Regions from separate parts of the Sphaerisporangium rhizosphaerae genome, predicted to be linked through region 2. Evidence: riboswitches for the same ligand, from Rfam matches in the RefSeq annotation. Region 2 holds a riboswitch; the other holds the start of a gene.
What was found. Region 2 has a riboswitch for glycine ahead of gcvT (glycine cleavage system aminomethyltransferase GcvT). Riboswitches for the same ligand answer to the same signal wherever they lie in the genome.

Region 1: it holds a riboswitch for glycine, as region 2 does, so the genes downstream of both, gcvP (aminomethyl-transferring glycine dehydrogenase) here and gcvT (glycine cleavage system aminomethyltransferase GcvT) in region 2, are expected to answer to the same signal.

The regions. Positions count from the first base shown of each region.
Region 1 covers NZ_JBHTCG010000014.1:182,576-191,454, reverse strand. The annotation lists gene ACFQSB_RS22035 (class I SAM-dependent methyltransferase) at 1-565, opposite strand, end outside; gene ACFQSB_RS22030 (CDP-alcohol phosphatidyltransferase family protein) at 837-1,415, shown strand; gene ACFQSB_RS22025 (sugar phosphate nucleotidyltransferase) at 1,511-4,012, shown strand; gene ACFQSB_RS22020 (FHA domain-containing protein) at 4,366-4,869, shown strand; gene ftsR (transcriptional regulator FtsR) at 4,882-5,556, shown strand; gene ACFQSB_RS22010 (bifunctional nuclease family protein) at 5,688-6,158, shown strand; gene ACFQSB_RS22005 (MerR family transcriptional regulator) at 6,305-6,928, shown strand; glycine riboswitch at 7,120-7,246, shown strand; gene gcvP (aminomethyl-transferring glycine dehydrogenase) at 7,416-8,879, shown strand, end outside.
Region 2 covers NZ_JBHTCG010000008.1:122,771-131,649, reverse strand. The annotation lists gene ACFQSB_RS14415 (L-serine ammonia-lyase) at 453-1,829, opposite strand; gene gcvH (glycine cleavage system protein GcvH) at 1,990-2,379, opposite strand; gene gcvT (glycine cleavage system aminomethyltransferase GcvT) at 2,376-3,467, opposite strand; glycine riboswitch at 3,501-3,602, opposite strand; glycine riboswitch at 3,603-3,700, opposite strand; gene ACFQSB_RS14400 (gamma-glutamyl-gamma-aminobutyrate hydrolase family protein) at 3,719-4,429, opposite strand; gene ACFQSB_RS14395 (3-oxoacyl-ACP reductase) at 4,441-5,205, opposite strand; gene ACFQSB_RS14390 (aldehyde dehydrogenase family protein) at 5,272-6,621, opposite strand; gene ACFQSB_RS14385 (glutamine synthetase family protein) at 6,623-7,969, opposite strand; gene ACFQSB_RS14380 (FadR/GntR family transcriptional regulator) at 8,114-8,836, shown strand.

The DNA of each region.
Region 1 (8,879 bases), on a different contig from region 2:
AGACGAACGCCGGCGGCACGTTGCCCCAGACGGTGCGGCTGGGCACGACCTCCTCGAACGCCTCCAGCAGGCGGCGGCGGAAGCGGATCGCGGGCGGTAGCGTGCGGGCGTGCACGTAGGCGAAGGTGGTGAAGGCCCCGTCGGGGGCGAGCGTCTCGGTGATCGCGCCGAGCAGCCGGTCCTGCAGCCGGGCCGGGAACGCCGCCCAGGGGAGGCCGCTGACCACCGCGTCGACGCGGTCCAGACCGTGCTCGGCGAGCAGGCAGGGCAGGGTCACGGCGTCGGCCACGATGACCTTGGCGCCGGGGTGGCGGTCACTCAGCCGCGCGGCGAGCGCGGGGTTGATCTCGATGGCCAGATGGTGCCCGCGGCCGTCCAGCCGCCGCTGGATCTCCTCGGTGAACACGCCCGTCCCCGGGCCGAGCTCGACGATGACCGGGTCACCGCGCTCGGGCACCGGCGCGGAGACGGCCCGCGCCAGGCGGCGCGAACTGGGCGCCACCGCCCCCGTGGTGCCGGGCGCCTTGACGAACTGCCCGAAGAACAGTGCTGCATCGTTGGCCATGGCACTGACATTAAGCCCCAAAACGGTCCGCTCGCTTCCGCCGTCCGGCCGATCTCATGGTCCCCTGGAGGATGCCATCTCCGCCCTGAGGAGGATGCCGTCTTTGCCGGAAATATGCCCGTCTCGCCGCCTGGGCGGCGCGGAGGACCGCGGCCCCACGATACGGCCACCGCGAGGCGCGCCGCGCCCGGACGGCACGGCTCGCCCCCGCCGCCGCCCGCCGTCGCACCCGGGTAGGGTCGGCACCAGGTTCGCGAGGGGAGAGTCACGGGTGAAATCGGCGGAGGACCGCATCTGGACGGTTCCGAACATCCTGAGCATGCTGCGGCTGCTCGGCGTGCCGGTCTTCCTCTGGCTGGTGCTCGGGCCCAAGGCCGACGGCTGGGCGCTGGTGCTGCTCATGCTGGCCGGCTTCTCCGACTGGCTGGACGGCAAGCTCGCCCGGGCGTGGAACCAGACCAGCAGGCTCGGCAGGCTGCTCGACCCCGTCGCCGACCGGCTGTACATCCTGGCCACGCTCATCGGCCTGACCCTGCGCGAGGTGATGCCCTGGTGGCTGGCCGCGCTGATCATCGGCAGGGACGTGGTGCTCATGCTCGGCGTGCCCGTCCTGCGCAGGCACGGCTTCGGCCCGGCGCTGCCGGTCCACTTCCTCGGCAAGGCGGCCACCGCCTGCCTGCTCTACGCCTTCCCGCTGCTGTTCCTGGCCTCCCACGACGGCTGGTACGCCGACATGGCCCGGATCATGGGATGGGCCTTTGCCATATGGGGAACAGGTCTGTATTGGTGGGCGGGGGCGCTGTACGTGGTTCAGGGGCGACGGCTCATCGGAGGGGCGAGCCGGGCATGAGCGGTCGTGGGGCGCGCCCCGGCGGGTCCCGGCGGCGAGTGCCCGCGCGAGCCTGACCGTGTGCCCACCGTGACGAGACAGCCGGAGGGTGATCTGTGAAGGCCGTCGTGATGGCGGGCGGGGAAGGCACTCGGCTGCGGCCGATGACCGCCAACCAGCCCAAACCGCTGCTCCCCGTGGTCAACCGGCCGATCATGGAGCACGTGCTGCGCCTGCTGCGGCGCCACGGCTTCACCGAGACCGTCGTCACCGTGCAGTTCCTGGCGGCCCTGGTGCGCAACTACTTCGGGGACGGCGACGAGCTCGGCATGAGCCTGCACTACGCCACCGAGGAGATCCCCCTCGGCACCGCCGGCAGCGTGAAGAACGCCGCCGACAAGCTGCGCGACGAGCGCTTCCTGGTCATCTCGGGCGACGCGCTGACCGACATCGACCTCACCGACATGATCAGGTTCCACGAGGAGAACGGCGCCCTGGTCACCATCGGGCTCAAGCGGGTGCCGAACCCGCTGGAGTTCGGCATCATCATCGTCGACGAGCACGGCAGGGTGCAGCGCTTCCTGGAGAAGCCCACCTGGGGCCAGGTCTTCTCCGACACCGTCAACACCGGGGTGTACGTGATGGAGCCCGAGGTGCTCGACGAGGTCGCCCCCGGCGTGCCGGTCGACTGGTCGGGCGATGTGTTCCCCAGCCTCCTGGCCCGCGGCGCCCCGCTGTACGGCTACGTCGCCGGCGGCTACTGGGAGGACATCGGCACCCACGAGAGCTACCTCAAGGCCCAGGCCGACGCCCTGTCGGGACGGGTGCGGCTGGACGCCGACGGCTTCGAGCTCTCCCCGGGGGTCTGGGTGGCCGAGGGCGCCTCGGTCGATCCCGACGCCATCCTGAAGGGCCCGCTGTACATCGGCGGCTACGCCAAGGTCGAGGCCGGCGCCGAGCTGCGCGAGTACACCGTGCTGGGCGACAACGTCGTGGTCAAGGAGGGGGCCTTCCTGCACCGCGCCGTCGTCCACGACAACGTCTACATCGGGCCGAGCGCCCACCTGCGCGGCTGCGTCATCGGCAAGAACACCGACGTGATGACCGGCGCCCGCATCGAGGAGAACGCCGTCGTCGGCGACGAGTGCGTCATCGAGGCCGAGGCCTACGTCTCCTCCGGCGTCAAGATCTACCCGTTCAAGACGATCGAGGCGGGCGCGGTGGTCAACACCAGCGTCATCTGGGAGTCGCGCGGCCAGCGCAGCCTGTTCGGGCCGCGCGGCGTCTCCGGGCTGGTCAACGTCGAGATCACCCCCGAGCTGTGCGTGCGGCTGGCCAGCGCCTACGCCACCACCCTGAAGAAGGGCGCCTCGGTCATCACCTCCCGCGACTCCTCGCGGGCCGCCCGCGCGCTCAAGCGGGCGGTGATCAGCGCGCTCACCGCGAGCGCGATCAACGTGCTGGACCTGGAGGCCGCGCCGCTGCCGGTGGCCCGCTTCCACACCTCCAACGAGACCGCCTCGGGCGGCATCGCGCTGCGCACCACCCCGGGCGACCCGCAGAGCGTCGACATCATCTTCATGGACGAGAACGGCGCCGACCTGTCCCAGGGAGCCCAGCGCAAGCTGGAGCGTGTCTTCTCCCGCCAGGAGTTCCGGCGCGCCTTCCCCGGCGAGATCGCCGAGCTGAGCTTCCCGGCCCGCGCGGTGGAGGACTACACCCGCGAGCTGTTGCGCTGGGTGGACATGTCGGGCGTGCGGGACGCCGAGATGAAGGTCGTCATCGACTGCGCCGGCGGCACCTCCTCCCTGGTGCTGCCGAGCCTGCTCGGCCGCGTCGGCGTGGACGTGCTGACCGTGAACAACCGCCTGGACGACGCCTCGCCGACCGAGACGCTGGCCGAGCGGCGCAGGGACCTGCAGCGCCTGGCCGAGCTGGTCGCCTCCTCCCGTGCCGCGTTCGGCGTGCGCTTCGACCCGGTCGGCGAGCGCGTCTCGCTGGTCGACGAGATGGGCCAGCTCATCAGCGAGGAGCGCGCCCAGCTCGTCGTGCTCGACCTGGTCGCCGCCGAGCGGCGCGGCGGGCGGGTCGCGCTGCCGGTGACCACCACCCGCGTGGCCGAGCAGGTGTGCCGCTTCCACGGCGCCCAGGTGGAGTGGACCTCCACGGCCCTGGACGCCCTGACCACGGCGGCGGCCGACCCCGAGCTGATCTTCGCGGCCGACGGGCGGGGCGGGTTCATCGTCCCGGAGTTCGCCCCCACGGTGGACGGCCTGGCCGCGTTCCTGCGCCTGCTCGGCCTGGTGGCGCGCACGCGCCTGTCGCTCAGCCAGATCGACGCCCGCATCCCGCAGGCCAAGATGCTCAAGCGCACCGTGCCGACGCCGTGGGCGGCCAAGGGGGCGGTCATGCGGTCGGTCGTGGAGGCGGCCGACGGATACCGCCTGGACACCACCGACGGCGTGCGGGTGGTGGAGGAGGACGGCGGCTGGGCCCTCATCCTGCCCGACCCCACCGAGGCCGTGACGCACTTGTGGGCCGAGGGGGAGGACCTGGACGTCGCCCAGAGCCTCCTGGAGCGCTGGGCGCGGGTCGTGGAGCACGCCGTCGGCACCTGACCACGGGCGACGTTCTGCCGCGAAACCAGCGATTCGGGTCACATTCGAACGGCGCGGCGCATGGACCGGAGGGCTGCCTGGACGGTAACTTTGGACCGGCGCGGCGAGCCGAGTCGACAGCAGAACGAGGGGCGAGCGCCGTGAATCCGAGCGAGCCCCCCGCCTGCCAGACCCGAGTGAGCCCGCGTCACAAGCATGTCCGAACCCGCGAGCCTGCCCTCATCTTGACCTTTGCGACTCATCAGCGTAAGTTGCGGCATTCGCAGTCTGAGCAACCATGAGAAGCGAAGATCCGAGGCACGCCGCCCAGAGCACCGTCGCCGCGACTTCGCGGTAGGAGGCCGAGCCGATCGATGCCGAGCGTCTACTGCACTCAGTGCGGGAATGCCAACCCTGAGGACGCCCGTTTCTGCTCACGGTGCGGGTCGCCGTTGAGCCGCGTCGAGAACACGCCGGGGGACACCACCTCCACGATCTCCCTGAGCGGGATCGAGGCGATGGACGGCGAGGCGACGGGCCAGACGCTCATCCCCGATCGGGCGGCGGTCGAGCAACTGCCGCCCGGTACGGCCCTGCTGGTGGTGATGCGCGGGCCGAACGCCGGGAGCCGCTTCCTGCTCGACAGCGATCTCACCACGGCGGGCCGTCACCCCGAGAGCGACATCTTCCTGGACGACGTCACCGTCTCGCGAAGGCACGCCGAGTTCTACCGGCGGGGCGCCTACTTCACCGCCCGGGACGTCGGCAGCCTCAACGGCACCTACGTCAACCGCGAGCGCATCGAGGAACTGCCGCTGTCGGGCGGCGACGAGGTCCAGATCGGCAAATTCCGGCTGGTGTTCCTCACGCGTGGGTGAGGAGGTGCGGTGATGGGCGCGCAGGCGGCGAGGGCGTTCATGAGCATCGGGGAGGTCCTCGAGGTCCTGCGGGCCGACTTCCCCGACGTCACCGTCTCCAAGATCCGCTTCCTGGAGGGCGAGGGGCTCATCGAGCCCCAGCGCTCCCCCTCGGGGTATCGCAAGTTCACCCATGCGGACGTCGAGCGCCTGCGCTACATCCTCACCGCCCAGCGCGACCGCTACCTGCCGCTGCGCGTGATCAAGGACCACCTGGACACCGCCGATCCCGACGGCGCCGGCCGCCCGCGCGCCGTGGGCGGGGAGGCGCCGGTGGCCGAGGTGCGGCTCAGCCGCGCCGAACTGCTGGCCGCCGCCGGGCTGGAGGAGGAGACCCTCGCCGAGCTGGAGGATTTCGGCCTGCTCACCCCGGTGGCCCGGTGGTACGACGCCGAGGCTCTGACCGTCGCCCGCGCCTCGGGCGCGCTGGCGAGGTTCGGCCTGCATCCGCGCCACCTGCGGGTGCTCAAGGCCGCCGCCGAGCGGGAGGCCGGGCTGGTCGAGCAGGCCGTGGCTCCGCTGCTGCGGCGCCGCGCGCCGGGCGCCGCCGGCCGCGCCGAGGAGACCGCGCGAGAGCTGTCCGGTCTGCTGCAGGACCTGCACACCGCCCTGGTCCGCACCGGCCTGCGCGGCATTCTGGGCCGCTGACGGAGCCGCCCGGACATTTCGGGGTGCGGGGATGTTACGTTGAATTTTGCGGCGATGGTCACGCCGCGAGCCGAGAGCCGCGAGGGAACGGGCCCGGAGCGGGGCGGCGACCCGATGAGACGGAGCAGCCTGTGTTGCAGATGGAGGTCGTGGGGGTCCGTGTCGAGATGCCCTCCAACCAGCCCATAGTCCTGCTCAAGGAGGCCAAGGGCGAGCGATACCTGCCGATCTGGATTGGGATGACCGAGGCCACGGCCATCGCGCTGGCTCAGGCGGAGGAGCCGCCCCCCAGGCCGCTCACCCACGACTTGTTCAAGGACGTGATCGAGGCTCTGGGCGTGCGGCTGACGGCGGTGAACATCGTCGCGCTGCGTGACGGAATCTTCTTCGCCGACCTGGTGTTCTCCAACGGGGTGGAGGTGAGCGCCCGGCCGTCGGACTCGATCGCGCTGGCGCTGCGCACCGGTGCGAGCATCTTCGCGAGCGAGGACGTCGTGCGCGAGGCCGGTGTGATCATCCCGGATGACCAGGAGGACGAGGTCGAGAAGTTCCGCGAGTTCCTTGACACGATCACGCCCGAGGACTTCGGCCGTGCGGGTTAGCCATTTCGGGCATTTACGCTTCACGACGCGCCGGGCGGGATCGTTGACTGAGCATCGCGCCAGTCCTACGGTGCAAGGGAACCCACGGTTGTAATTCACGAACCCCCAGATCAGACCGTGGGATGAGAGGAAGCCGGAGGTCCGCAGTGGCGGTCAGCAGCGGCGAGGGCAAGACGGCCGGCCAGCACGATCCAGTCCAGCGGCAGTCGGCGCGGGAACGCGCGGGCGAGCAGGGCCTGCTGTTCGACGAGCGGCCGGCGTCTCTGCCCGCCGACGTCGGATACCGCGGCCCGACGGCGTGCTCGGCGGCCGGCATCACCTATCGTCAGCTCGACTATTGGGCGCGCACCCAGCTCGTCGAGCCGTCGGTTCGCGCGGCGCAGGGGTCGGGATCCCAGCGGCTGTACAGCTTCCGCGACATCCTCGTGCTCAAGGTGGTCAAGCGGCTCCTGGACACCGGGGTGTCGCTCCAGCAGATCCGCACCGCCGTCCAGCACCTGCGCGAGCGCGGGGTCAACGACCTGGCGCAGATCACGCTGATGAGCGACGGGGTGAGCGTCTACGAGTGCACCTCGGCCGACGAGGTGATCGACCTGCTCGAGGGCGGCCAGGGCGTGTTCGGCATCGCCCTCGGCGGCGTGTGGCGCGAGGTCGAGGGCTCCCTGGCGGAGCTGCCGGGGGAACGCGCGGAGCCGGCCGGCCGGGACTCCTTGGAGGACCACCCAGGTGACGAGCTGGCCAAGCGCAGGAAGGCCCGCAAGACGGGCTGAGGCCGGAGGGCCGGGACGGGGAGTGTCCCTCCGCCGAGGAGGGCCGGGGGCTGTCGCACATATCCCAGAAGATCTACGGGGTGGTCGGGGTCCCTACATACCCGCCCTACAGGGATAAAACATGGCAATTTCCGAAATGTAGGGGTAACTCCCTACTCGGGGCGGGACGGTACGATTACCGGGAAAGCTGTTGACCCTGTGCGGGAGAGACCCGGGCACGGGCCGGCACCGCACCACCTGCGGCGCCGGCGGGTGACCCCGGGCGCCGAAGGAGCAACCTCCCCGGAATCTCTCAGGCCCACGTACCGCACAGGCGAGGCGACTCTGGAAAGTAGGCGTGCCCGCCAGGCGTGTCTCACCGACGGTGCAAATCCCCTGCCAGGGGATGAAGCTCTCAGGTCGCGATGAGGATGTCGCGCTGACAGAGGGGGAGATCCGGCATACGCGCGCGCTCAGCGCCGGTCTCTACCCCTTGTAGGAGGGCCCCATGACCGATCGGTCACCGCTTCGCGACCTCTTCGCACCGCCCTTCGCCACCCGGCACATCGGCCCGTCGGACGCCGAGCAGGCCCGCATGCTGGAGGCCGTGGGCTACGCCTCGGTGGCCGACCTGATCGCCGTCGCCGTCCCCGGCGCCATCCGCTCCGGCGAGCCGCTCGACCTGCCGCCCGCCGCGAGCGAGGAGGAGGCGCTCGCGGAGCTGCGCGCCCTGGCCGCCCGCAACCAGGTGCCCACCTCGATGATCGGCCTGGGCTACCACGACACGATCACCCCGGCGGTCGTGCGGCGCAACCTGCTGGAGAACCCCGGCTGGTACACCGCCTACACCCCCTACCAGCCGGAGATCTCCCAGGGCCGCCTGGAGGCCCTGCTCAACTTCCAGACCGTCGTGTCCGACCTGACCGGGCTGGACGTCGCCGGCGCCTCGCTGCTGGACGAGGCCACCGCCGCCGCCGAGGCGATGACCCTGGCCCGCCGCGCCGGCCGCGCCAAGTCCCCGGTGTTCGTCGTCGACGCCGACGCCCTGCCGCAGACCAAGGCGGTGCTGGCCACCCGCGCCGAGCCGCTCGGCATCGAGCTGGTCGAGGCAGACCTGGCCGCCGGGCTGCCGGAGGGGGAGCTGTTCGGCCTGCTGGTCCAGTACCCCGGCGCCGGAGGCCGGCTCAAGGACTTCCGCGCCGTGGCCGCCCAGGCCCGCGCCCGCGGCGCGCTCGTGGTCGCCGCCGCCGACCTGCTGGCCCTGACCCTGGTCGAGGCCCCCGGCACCCTGGGCGCCGACATCGCCATCGGCTCCTCCCAGCGTTTCGGCGTCCCCTTCGGCTTCGGCGGGCCGCACGCGGCCTACATGGCCGTGCGTGAAGGGCTCCAGCGGCAGATGCCCGGCCGGCTGGTCGGGGTGTCGCAGGACGCCGACGGGCGCCCCGCCCACCGTCTGGCCCTGCAGACCCGCGAGCAGCACATCCGCCGGGAGAAGGCCACCAGCAACATCTGCACCGCCCAGGTGCTGCTCGCGGTGATCGCCGGCATGTACGCCGTCTACCACGGCCCCGAGGGCCTGCGGCGCATCGCGCAGCGCACCCACCGGCACGCCGCCGTGCTGGCCGCCGGCCTGCGCGACGGCGGCGTCGAGGTCGTCCACGACGACTTCTTCGACACCGTCCTGGCCCGCGTCCCCGGCCGCGCCGCCGAGGTCGTCGCGGCGGCCCTGGACCGCGGCGTCAACCTGCGCCTGGCCGACGCCGACCACGTGGGCGTCAGCTGCGACGAGAAGACCACCGGCGCGCACCTCCAGGCCGTCTGGGAGGCGTTCGGCGTGACCGGCGTCGTGCTGGACGACGTGGACACCTCCGCCTCCGACGCCCTGCCCGCCGGGCTGCTGCGCACCACCGGCTACCTGTCGCACCCGGTGTTCCACTCCCACCGTTCCGAGACCGCCATGCTGCGCTACCTG
Region 2 (8,879 bases):
GGTTGAGCCTGTCAGCGGCGACAGTGTTCGCCCGATCCCGCCGCCCTGTCAACGCCCACCGAAAAGCGTCGAAAGTCGAGGCCCGCCAGGGCGCTTCTTCCCGCTGCTGGACGACTGTTTGCGGCTTGGCGGGCTCAAGCGCCCGAATGAAATTTTCGGCGCCACCCCGAACGATTTCGGCACCACCACGCGCCCTCGCCCGAGCGGCCCCCCGGTACTTTCCACCACGACGAAGACCCCGTCCCCTGGCGACCGCTCCGCGCGGCGGGCTGGGCCGGAAATGAAGAAGAGGGACGATCACCGGCCGGATGAACGCCCCTCTGGGTGCTGCTCAAAGAGGGGCAGTGGCCGTGACGGCGGGTGCCCCTTCATGGTTGTACATCAGGTTAACGCCTGTCCGGCAAGGCGTCATGGCACTTTCCGTATTCGTGTGATCGCCGAGCGTTGAGCGGTCAGCATTCGATGACGTTGACGGCGAGGCCGCCTCGGCTGGTTTCTTTGTATTTGTCGAGCATGTCGCGGCCGGTGTCGCGCATGGTCTTGATGGCCTTGTCGAGGGCGACGAAGTGGCGGCCGTCGCCGCGCAGGGCGATGCGGGCGGCGGTGATGGCCTTGATCGAGGCGACCGCGTTGCGCTCGATGCACGGGATCTGCACCAGGCCGCCGATCGGGTCGCAGGTCAGGCCGAGGTTGTGCTCGATGCCGATCTCGGCGGCGTTCTCCACCTGTTCGGGGGTGCCGCCGAGCGCCTCGGTCAGGCCGGCCGCGGCCATGGAGCAGGCCGAGCCGACCTCGCCCTGGCAGCCGACCTCGGCGCCGGAGATGGAGGCGTTCTCCTTGAACAGCACGCCGATCGCGCCGGCCGTGAGCAGGAAGCGGATGACGCCGTCGTCGTCGGACAGCGGCGTGAAGCGGTCGTAGTACGTCAGCACGGCGGGGATGATGCCGGCCGCGCCGTTGGTGGGGGCGGTGACGACGCGGCCGCCGGCGGCGTTCTCCTCGTTGACGGCGAGGGCGAACAGGGTGACCCAGTCCATCGTCTGGAGCGGGTCCTTCTCGGGGGACTCGCTCTGCAGGCGCCGCAGCATCTGGTTGGCCCGCCGCTTGACCTTCAGGCCGCCGGGAAGCACGCCCTCCTTGGCGGTGCCGCGGCGCACGCACTCGGACATGACGTTCCAGAGGTTCAGCAGGGCCGACCTGATCTCCGCCTCGGTGCGCCCGAAGGCCTTCTCGTTCTCCAGCATGAGCCCGGAGATCGACAGCCCGGTCTCGGAGCACAGCCGCAGCAGCTCGGCGCCCGAGGTGAACGGGTGGGGCAGCTCGGTGTCGTCGGCCTTGATGCGGTCGGCGCCGGTGGCGTTCTCGTCCACCACGAAGCCGCCGCCCACCGAGTAGTAGACCTTCTCGCGGATCTGCTCGCCCTCGGCGGTGAAGGCGGTGAAGCGCATGCCGTTGGGGTGGCCGGGCAGGGAGATCTTGCGTTCGAACACCAGGTGCTCGCCGACGACGAAGGGGATCTCGCGGGTGCCGTACAGCTCGATGGTGCCGGTGTCGCGCATCTTCGCCAGGCGCTCATCGACGGTGTCCACGTCGACCAGCTCGGGCTTCTCGCCGGACAGGCCGAGCAGCACCGCCTTGTCGCTGCCGTGTCCCTTGCCGGTCAGGCCGAGCGAGCCGTAGAGGATCGCCTCGACCCGGGCGGTCTTCTCCAGCAGGCCGTCCTGGTGCAGGCCGCGGGCGAACTTGTGCGCCGCCGCCATCGGGCCGCCGGTGTGCGAGCTGGACGGCCCGATGCCGATCTTGAACAGGTCGAAGACGCTGATCGCCATTGATCATTCCGTCCTTGGAAGCGATGTCGTGCGAGGGATGCCCCCATATGCGCCGGGTACGCGCGGGACAGGTCATGCGGTGGTGGCGCCGGCCGGTCCGGGCGGCCGGCCGGCGAGAGTCGTCGTGGGTGGACGGGGATTGGTGAACGGACGGCGGGACTCAGGACTCGGCGGTGGTGACCGTGGTGTACTCCTCGGCGGTGAGGAGGTCCTCGTGGGGGCCCTCGACGCGCACGCGGAACAGCCAGCCGTCGCCGTAGGGGTCGGAGTTGACCAGCGACGGGTCGTCCACGACGACCTGGTTGACCTCCACGACCTCGCCGGTGAGCGGGGCGTAGATGTCGCTCACGGACTTGGTGGACTCCACCTCGCCCACCGCGTCGCCCGCCTCGACGGTGCCGCCCACCTCGGGCAGCTGCACGAAGACCACGTCACCCAGCGCTTCGGCGGCGAACGCCGTGATGCCCACGGTCACGGTGAGGCCGTCGTCGAGGCCGGCCACCCACTCGTGCTCCTTGGTGTAGCTGAGCTCCTCGGGAATGCTGCTCACTTGCTCCTCCGGTAAAAAGGCAGGTCAATCACGTCGACCGGTTCATGGGTACCACGGATGTCGACCGCGAGCCCATCGGACACGTTGGTGTCCACGTAGGCCATCGCGATCGGCTTGCCGAGTGACTGGGACGGCGCGCCGCTGGTGACCTCTCCAACGACGGTGCCGTCAGTCAGCAGCACCACGGGATAGCCGTGGCGCGGCACTCGGCGGCCCCGCGCGACCAGGCCGGTCAGGCGCCGGCGCGGAGGGACGTCCTTGAGCGGCGCGAGCGCCGCGCGGCCGACGAAGTCGCCGGCCTTGTCGAACCGTACGACCCGGCCGAGGCCGGCGTCGAAGGGGGTCAGCCCGGCGTTCAACTCGTTGCCGTACAGCGGCATGCCGGCCTCCAGGCGCAGCGTGTCGCGGGCGGACAGCCCGGCGGGGCGCAGGCCATGGGAGTCGCCGGCCTTGGTGAGCTCCTGCCACAGCGTGACGGCGTCGCCCGCGGCGACGAACAGCTCGAAGCCGTCCTCGCCGGTGTACCCGGTGCGGGCGATGAGCGCCTCGACGCCGGCCACGGTGCCGGGCAGGCCCGCGTAGTACTTCAGGCCGGGAAGATCGGCGTCGGTGAGCGTGGCGAGGATCTCCTGCGCGCGGGGCCCCTGGACGGCGATCAGCGCGTACTCGGCGGACCGGTCGCGCACCTCGGCCTGGAAGCCTTCGGCGCGCTCGGTGAGCTCGGCCGCCACCTGCTCGTAGTTGGAGGCGTTGGCCACGACGAGGTACTCCTCGGCGGCCAGCCGGTAGACGATCAGGTCGTCGAGCACGCCGCCGTCGGGCGCGCAGATCATGGTGTAGCGGGCCCGGCCCGGCTCCAGCGTCGACAGGCTGCCCACCAGCGCGTGGTCCAGCGCCTCGCCCGCCTGCGGCCCGGTGAGGAAGATCTCGCCCATGTGGGAGAGGTCGAACAGCCCGGCGGCGGTGCGCACCGCGTTGTGCTCGGCGGACTCGCTGCCGTAGCGCAGCGGCATCAGCCAGCCGGCGAAGTCGGTGAGCGTCGCGCCGAGGCTCTCGTGCACCTCGCGGAGCGGTGTGGGTCGGGACATGATGCGCACCTCAGACAGGGTTGGATGAGAGCATCCTCCCCCTCTGTCATCGGTGCCTGAGAGTTTCGCCCGGGTTTTACCGGACTTTCACCTTCGGCGAGGCCCCACGGAGAGGGCCTGCTTTCCAGAGATCACCTGGCCCGCGCGGTCCTTTGCCTTGTGAGGTTCGCGGGGAGGACTTGCTCCTTCAGGGGTCCTGACCGGATGTCAGGACGCTCTCCCGCACGGGATCATCGGTGTTCCCGCCCACCCTACCAATGCCGATCGCCCGCCGTCGCGGCGGCGACGAGCGCCTGGAACAACGGGCCGTCCTCGCCCGCCTCGGGGTGCCACTGGACGGCCAGGGCGAAGGGGTGGCCCGCCAGCTCCACGGCCTCCACGGTGCCGTCCTCGCAGGTCGCCGCGACCGTGAGGCCGTCACCGAGGCGATCGGCGGCCTGGTGGTGGTAGTGGGCCGCGGCGACCTCGCCGTCCCCGAGGACCTTGGACAGGGCGGTGCCCGGCACCGGGCGCACCGGCAGGTGGCCGAACTCGCCGGGGGCCGGGGAGTGCCCGTCGTGCCCGACGACGTCCGGCAGGTGCTGGTGCAGGGTGCCGCCCAGGTGGACGTTCAGCACCTGCATCCCCCGGCACACCCCGAGGAAGGGGAGCCCGGCCGAGAGAGCCGCCCCGATCAGCCCGAACTCCGCCTCGTCACGGGACTCCCGGACGTAGCCCGTCCGCGGGTGCGGGCGCTCGCCGTACCTGGCCGGGTCGACGTCCCCGCCGCCGGCCACGATGAGGCCGTCCAGCCGGCCGGCCAGCGACGCCGGGTCGCCCGCCGGAGGCAGGATGACCGGCTGGCCGCCCGCCCGTTCGACGTGCTCGACATAGGTGTACGGCAGCAGCGCCGCCGGCATCCGCCAGACCGTGAAGGCGGCGGGCTCGACGTAGCAGGTGATGCCGATGACGGGTCGCGACATGGTCGACCAGGCTACAGCGGGGTCACGTAGGCGCCGGAGATGCCGCCGTCCACGAGGAACTCCGCGCCGGTGATGAAACTCGCGTCGTCGGAGGCCAGGAAGGCGACCGCGGCGGCGATCTCGGACGCCTCGGCGAACCGGCCGAGCGGGATGTGCACCAGGCGCCGCTGCGCCCGCTCGGGGTCCTTGGCGAACAGCTCCTGCAGCAGCGGGGTGTTCACCGGTCCCGGGCACAGGGCGTTGACCCGGATGCCCTCGCGGGCGAACTGCACGCCGAGCTCGCGGGACATGGCCAGCACGCCGCCCTTGGAGGCGGTGTAGGAGATCTGCGAGGTCGCCGAGCCCATCACGGCGACGAACGACGCGGTGTTGATGATCGAACCCTTGCCCTGCCGCCGCATGTACGGGATGGCGTGCTTGCAGCACAGGTACACGCTGGTCAGGTTGACGTCCTGAACCCGCCGCCAGGCGTCCATGCCGGTGGTCAGGATGGAGTCGTCGTCGGGTGGTGAGATGCCGGCGTTGTTGAAGGCGACGTCGACCGAGCCGTAGGTGTCGAACGCCGTGCGGAACATCTCGGCGACGTCGTCCTCGCTGGTCACGTCGGTCCGGACGAAGACGCCCCCGACCTCTTCGGCGATCTTCGCGCCGCCCTCCTCGTCGAGGTCGGCGCACACGACCTTGGCGCCCTCCTCGGCGAAGCGGCGGGCCGTGGCGAGGCCGATGCCCCCCGCCGCGCCCGTGATGACGGCGACGCGGTCGCGCAGACGTTGCATGGTGAGGTACTCCCTGGTGCTGGTGGACTCCCGTGGCCCCCGGGCGGGCCGGCGGGACGGCGGCGGTCAGTGGGCGATGAAGACGTTCTTGGTCTCGGTGAAGGCGGCCAGCGCGTCCGGGCCCAGCTCGCGGCCGAGCCCCGACTGCTTGAACCCGCCGAACGGCGTCCAGTAGCGGACCGAGGAGTGGGAGTTCACCGACAGGTTGCCCGCCTCGATGGCGCGGGCGACCCGCAGGGCCCGCCCGACGTCCCGCGTCCAGATCGACCCCGAGAGCCCGTACCGGGTGTCGTTGGCGATCTGGACGGCCTCGGCCTCACCCTCGAAGGGGACAACGCTGACCACCGGCCCGAAGATCTCCTCGGTGTAGGCGCGCTCGTCCAGCGACTCGTGGGTGAGCACGGTCGGCGGGAACCAGAAGCCCTTCCCGTCCGGGCACGTCCCCTGGAAGCGCGGGGTGCCGGTCACGAACGAGGCCACGCGGTCGCGGTGCTCGGCGCTGATCAGCGGCCCCAGGGCGGTGCCGGGGTCGCGCGGGTCGCCCACGACGAGCCCGCCGACCGTCGCGACCAGCCGGTCGAGGAACTCCTCGAAGACCGGACGCTCCACCAGGATGCGCGAGCGCGCGCAGCAGTCCTGCCCGCTGTTGTCGAACACGGCCGAAGGGGCGGTGGCGGCGGCCCGCTCGATGTCGGCGTCGGCGAAGACCACGTTGGCGCTCTTGCCGCCGAGCTCCAGCGTCACCCGCTTGACCTGCTCCGCCGCCTGGGCGGCGATGCGCTTGCCCACCTCCGTCGACCCGGTGAAGACGATCTTGTTGACGCCCGGGTGCTCGACCAGCCGGGCCCCCGCGACCTCCCCTGCCCCAGGCAGCACCTGGAGCACCCCCTCGGGGAGGCCGGCCTCCAAGGCCAGCTCGGCCAGCCTCAGAGCCGTGAGCGGGGTCCACTCGGCGGGCTTCACGATGACCGTGTTGCCCGCCGCCAGTGCCGGGGCCGCCCCCCAGGTCATGATGACCATGGGGAAGTTCCACGGCACGATCACGCCCACGACGCCGAGCGGTTCGGCGAAGGTGATGTCCACCCCGCCCGGCACCGGGATCTGCTTTCCATGATTGCGTTCCGGGGCGCCCGCGTAGAAGTGCAGGACGTCGCGGACGTTGCCGGCCTCCCAGCGGGCGTTGCCGATCGGATGCCCGGAGTTGGCCAGCTCCAGCTCGGCCAGCTCCTCGCCGTGCCGGTCGACCAGGTCGGCGAAGCGCCGCAGCAGGCGGGCGCGGTCGCCGGGGGAGACCTCCCGCCAGGCGGGGAAGGCCTTCCTGGCGCGCTCCACCGCGCGGTCGGTCTCGGCGACGTCGGCGAGCTCGACGTCGGCGAGCACGGTCTCGGTGGCAGGGTTGATGATCTTCATGGTCATGTCACATCCGCTCGAAGCCGCGGAACAGCTCCCAGTCGGTCACCGCCGCGTCGAAGGCGGCCAGCTCGACCCGGGCGTTGTTGGCGTAGTGCTCGACGACCTGCTCGCCGAGCGCGTCCTTCGCGATCTTCGACCCCTCCCACAGCGCCAGGGCGTCGCGGAGCGTCGACGGCACGGTCTCGGCGCCCGCCGTGTAGGCGTTGCCGGTGCAGGCCTCCTCCAGCGGCAGCTCGTGCTCGATGCCGTACAGTCCGGCCGCGATGAGGCCGGAGACCGCCAGGTAGGGGTTGACGTCGCCGCCGGGCACGCGGTTCTCCACCCGCAGCGAGGGGCCGTGCCCGACCAGGCGCAGGGAGCAGGTGCGGTTGTCCACGCCCCACTTGACCGCCGTCGGGGCGAAGCTTCCGGGGACGTACCGCTTGTAGGAGTTGATGTTCGGCGCGTACAGCAGCGTCAGCTCGCGCATCGCGGCGAGCTGCCCGGCGATGAAGTGCTCGCCGAGCCGGGACAGCCCGTGCGGCCCGTCCCCAGCCATGACGAGCTCGCCGTCCTCGCCGCGCAGCGAGATGTGGATGTGGCAGGAGTTGCCCTCGCGCTGGTTCGGCTTGGCCATGAAGGTGACCGACATGCCCTCCTGGGCGGCGATCTCCTTGGCGCCGTTCTTGTAGATGACGTGGTTGTCGCAGGTGGTCAGCGCCTCGGCGTACCGGAAGGCGATCTCGTGCTGACCGAGGTTGCACTCGCCCTTGGCCGACTCGACGTACATGCCCGCGCCCTCCATGCCGAGCCGGACCCGGCGCAGCAGGGGCTCGACGCGCGCGCCGCCGAGCAGGGAGTAGTCGACGTTGTACTGGTTGGCCGGGGTCAGGTCGCGGTACGCCTTGGACCACGCGGTCTCGTAGCCGTCGTTGTAGACGACGAACTCCAGCTCGGTGCCCACGTAGGCCGCCCAGCCGCGCTCGGCCAGCCGGGCCGTCTGCCCGCGCAGGATCTGCCGGGGCGAGGCCGTCACGTCCGAGCCGTCCTCCCAGACCAGGTCGGCCATCAGCATGACCGTGCCCTCCTGCCAGGGCACCCGGCGCAGGGTGGACACATCCGGGCGCATCACGAAGTCGCCGTACCCCCGCTCCCAGGACGACATGCTGTAACCGTCGACGGTGTTCATGTCGATGTCCACGGCGAGGAGGTAGTTGCATCCCTCGGCGGCGTGGTGCAGCACCTCCTCCAGGAAGTAGCGCGCGGACAGCCGCTTGCCCTGGAGGCGTCCCTGCATGTCGGCGATGGCAAGGAGCACGGTGTCGACCCGCCCGGCGGACACCTCTTCACGAAGTTGGTCGACGGTGAGCACCGTGTCCCCTTCCGGCAAAAGTCTGGAAACAGACCATTGGAGGCATGCAAGCACCAGCGGCGGTCCCCCGTCAACGGTCCGCCCCGCCCCAGCAGCGGAATGGACTAATCTCGAACCATTGGGACCGTTTCAGGGGAGGGCGTGATGGACGGGCACCAGCTCGTCGCGCTCCTGCGGCCCGTCCGCGCCGGCAACGCCTTCGAGGAGACCGTCGAGCGGCTGCTGCAGGCCATCAAGCTCGGCGTCGTCGCGCCCGGCGACAAGCTTCCCCCCGAACGAGAGCTGGCCGCCCGGCTCGGCATCAGCCGGGTCACCCTGCGCGAGGCCATCCGCGCCCTGCAGGAGGCCGGCTACCTCGACGTGCGCCGCGGCCGGTACGGCGGAGCGTTCGTCGTCTACCAGCCCCCGCGCCCACGCCAGGGCGACCTGCGCAGGGCCGTCAAGCAGATGGGCGCGGACGAGCTGGACGACGCGCTGACCTTCCGCATGGCCATCGAGTGCGGCGCCGCCCAGGTGCTGGCGGCCACCGAGCTCACCGGCGAGCAGCGCGAAACGCTGCGGCGCAGGCTTGCCGGCGTCAACGACGCCGCCCCGGCCGACTACCGGCGGCTGGACACCGCCTTCCACCTGTCCATCGCCGAGCTCACCGGGTCGGCGCTGCTGGCCTCGGCCGCCGCCGACGCGCGGCTGCGGGTCACCGACCTGCTCAACGCCATCCCCGTGCTCGGCCCCAACATCGACCACGCCGCCGCGCAGCACGCCGCGATGGTCGCCGCCATCCTCGCCGGGGACGCCGAGGCCGCGCGGCGGGCCGTCGTCGAGCACCTGGAGGGCACCGCCTCCCTCCTGCGCGCCTTCCTCGCCTGAAGGCCCCCGGCGGCCGATCGGCGGTGAACGCCGCGGCGGTCCG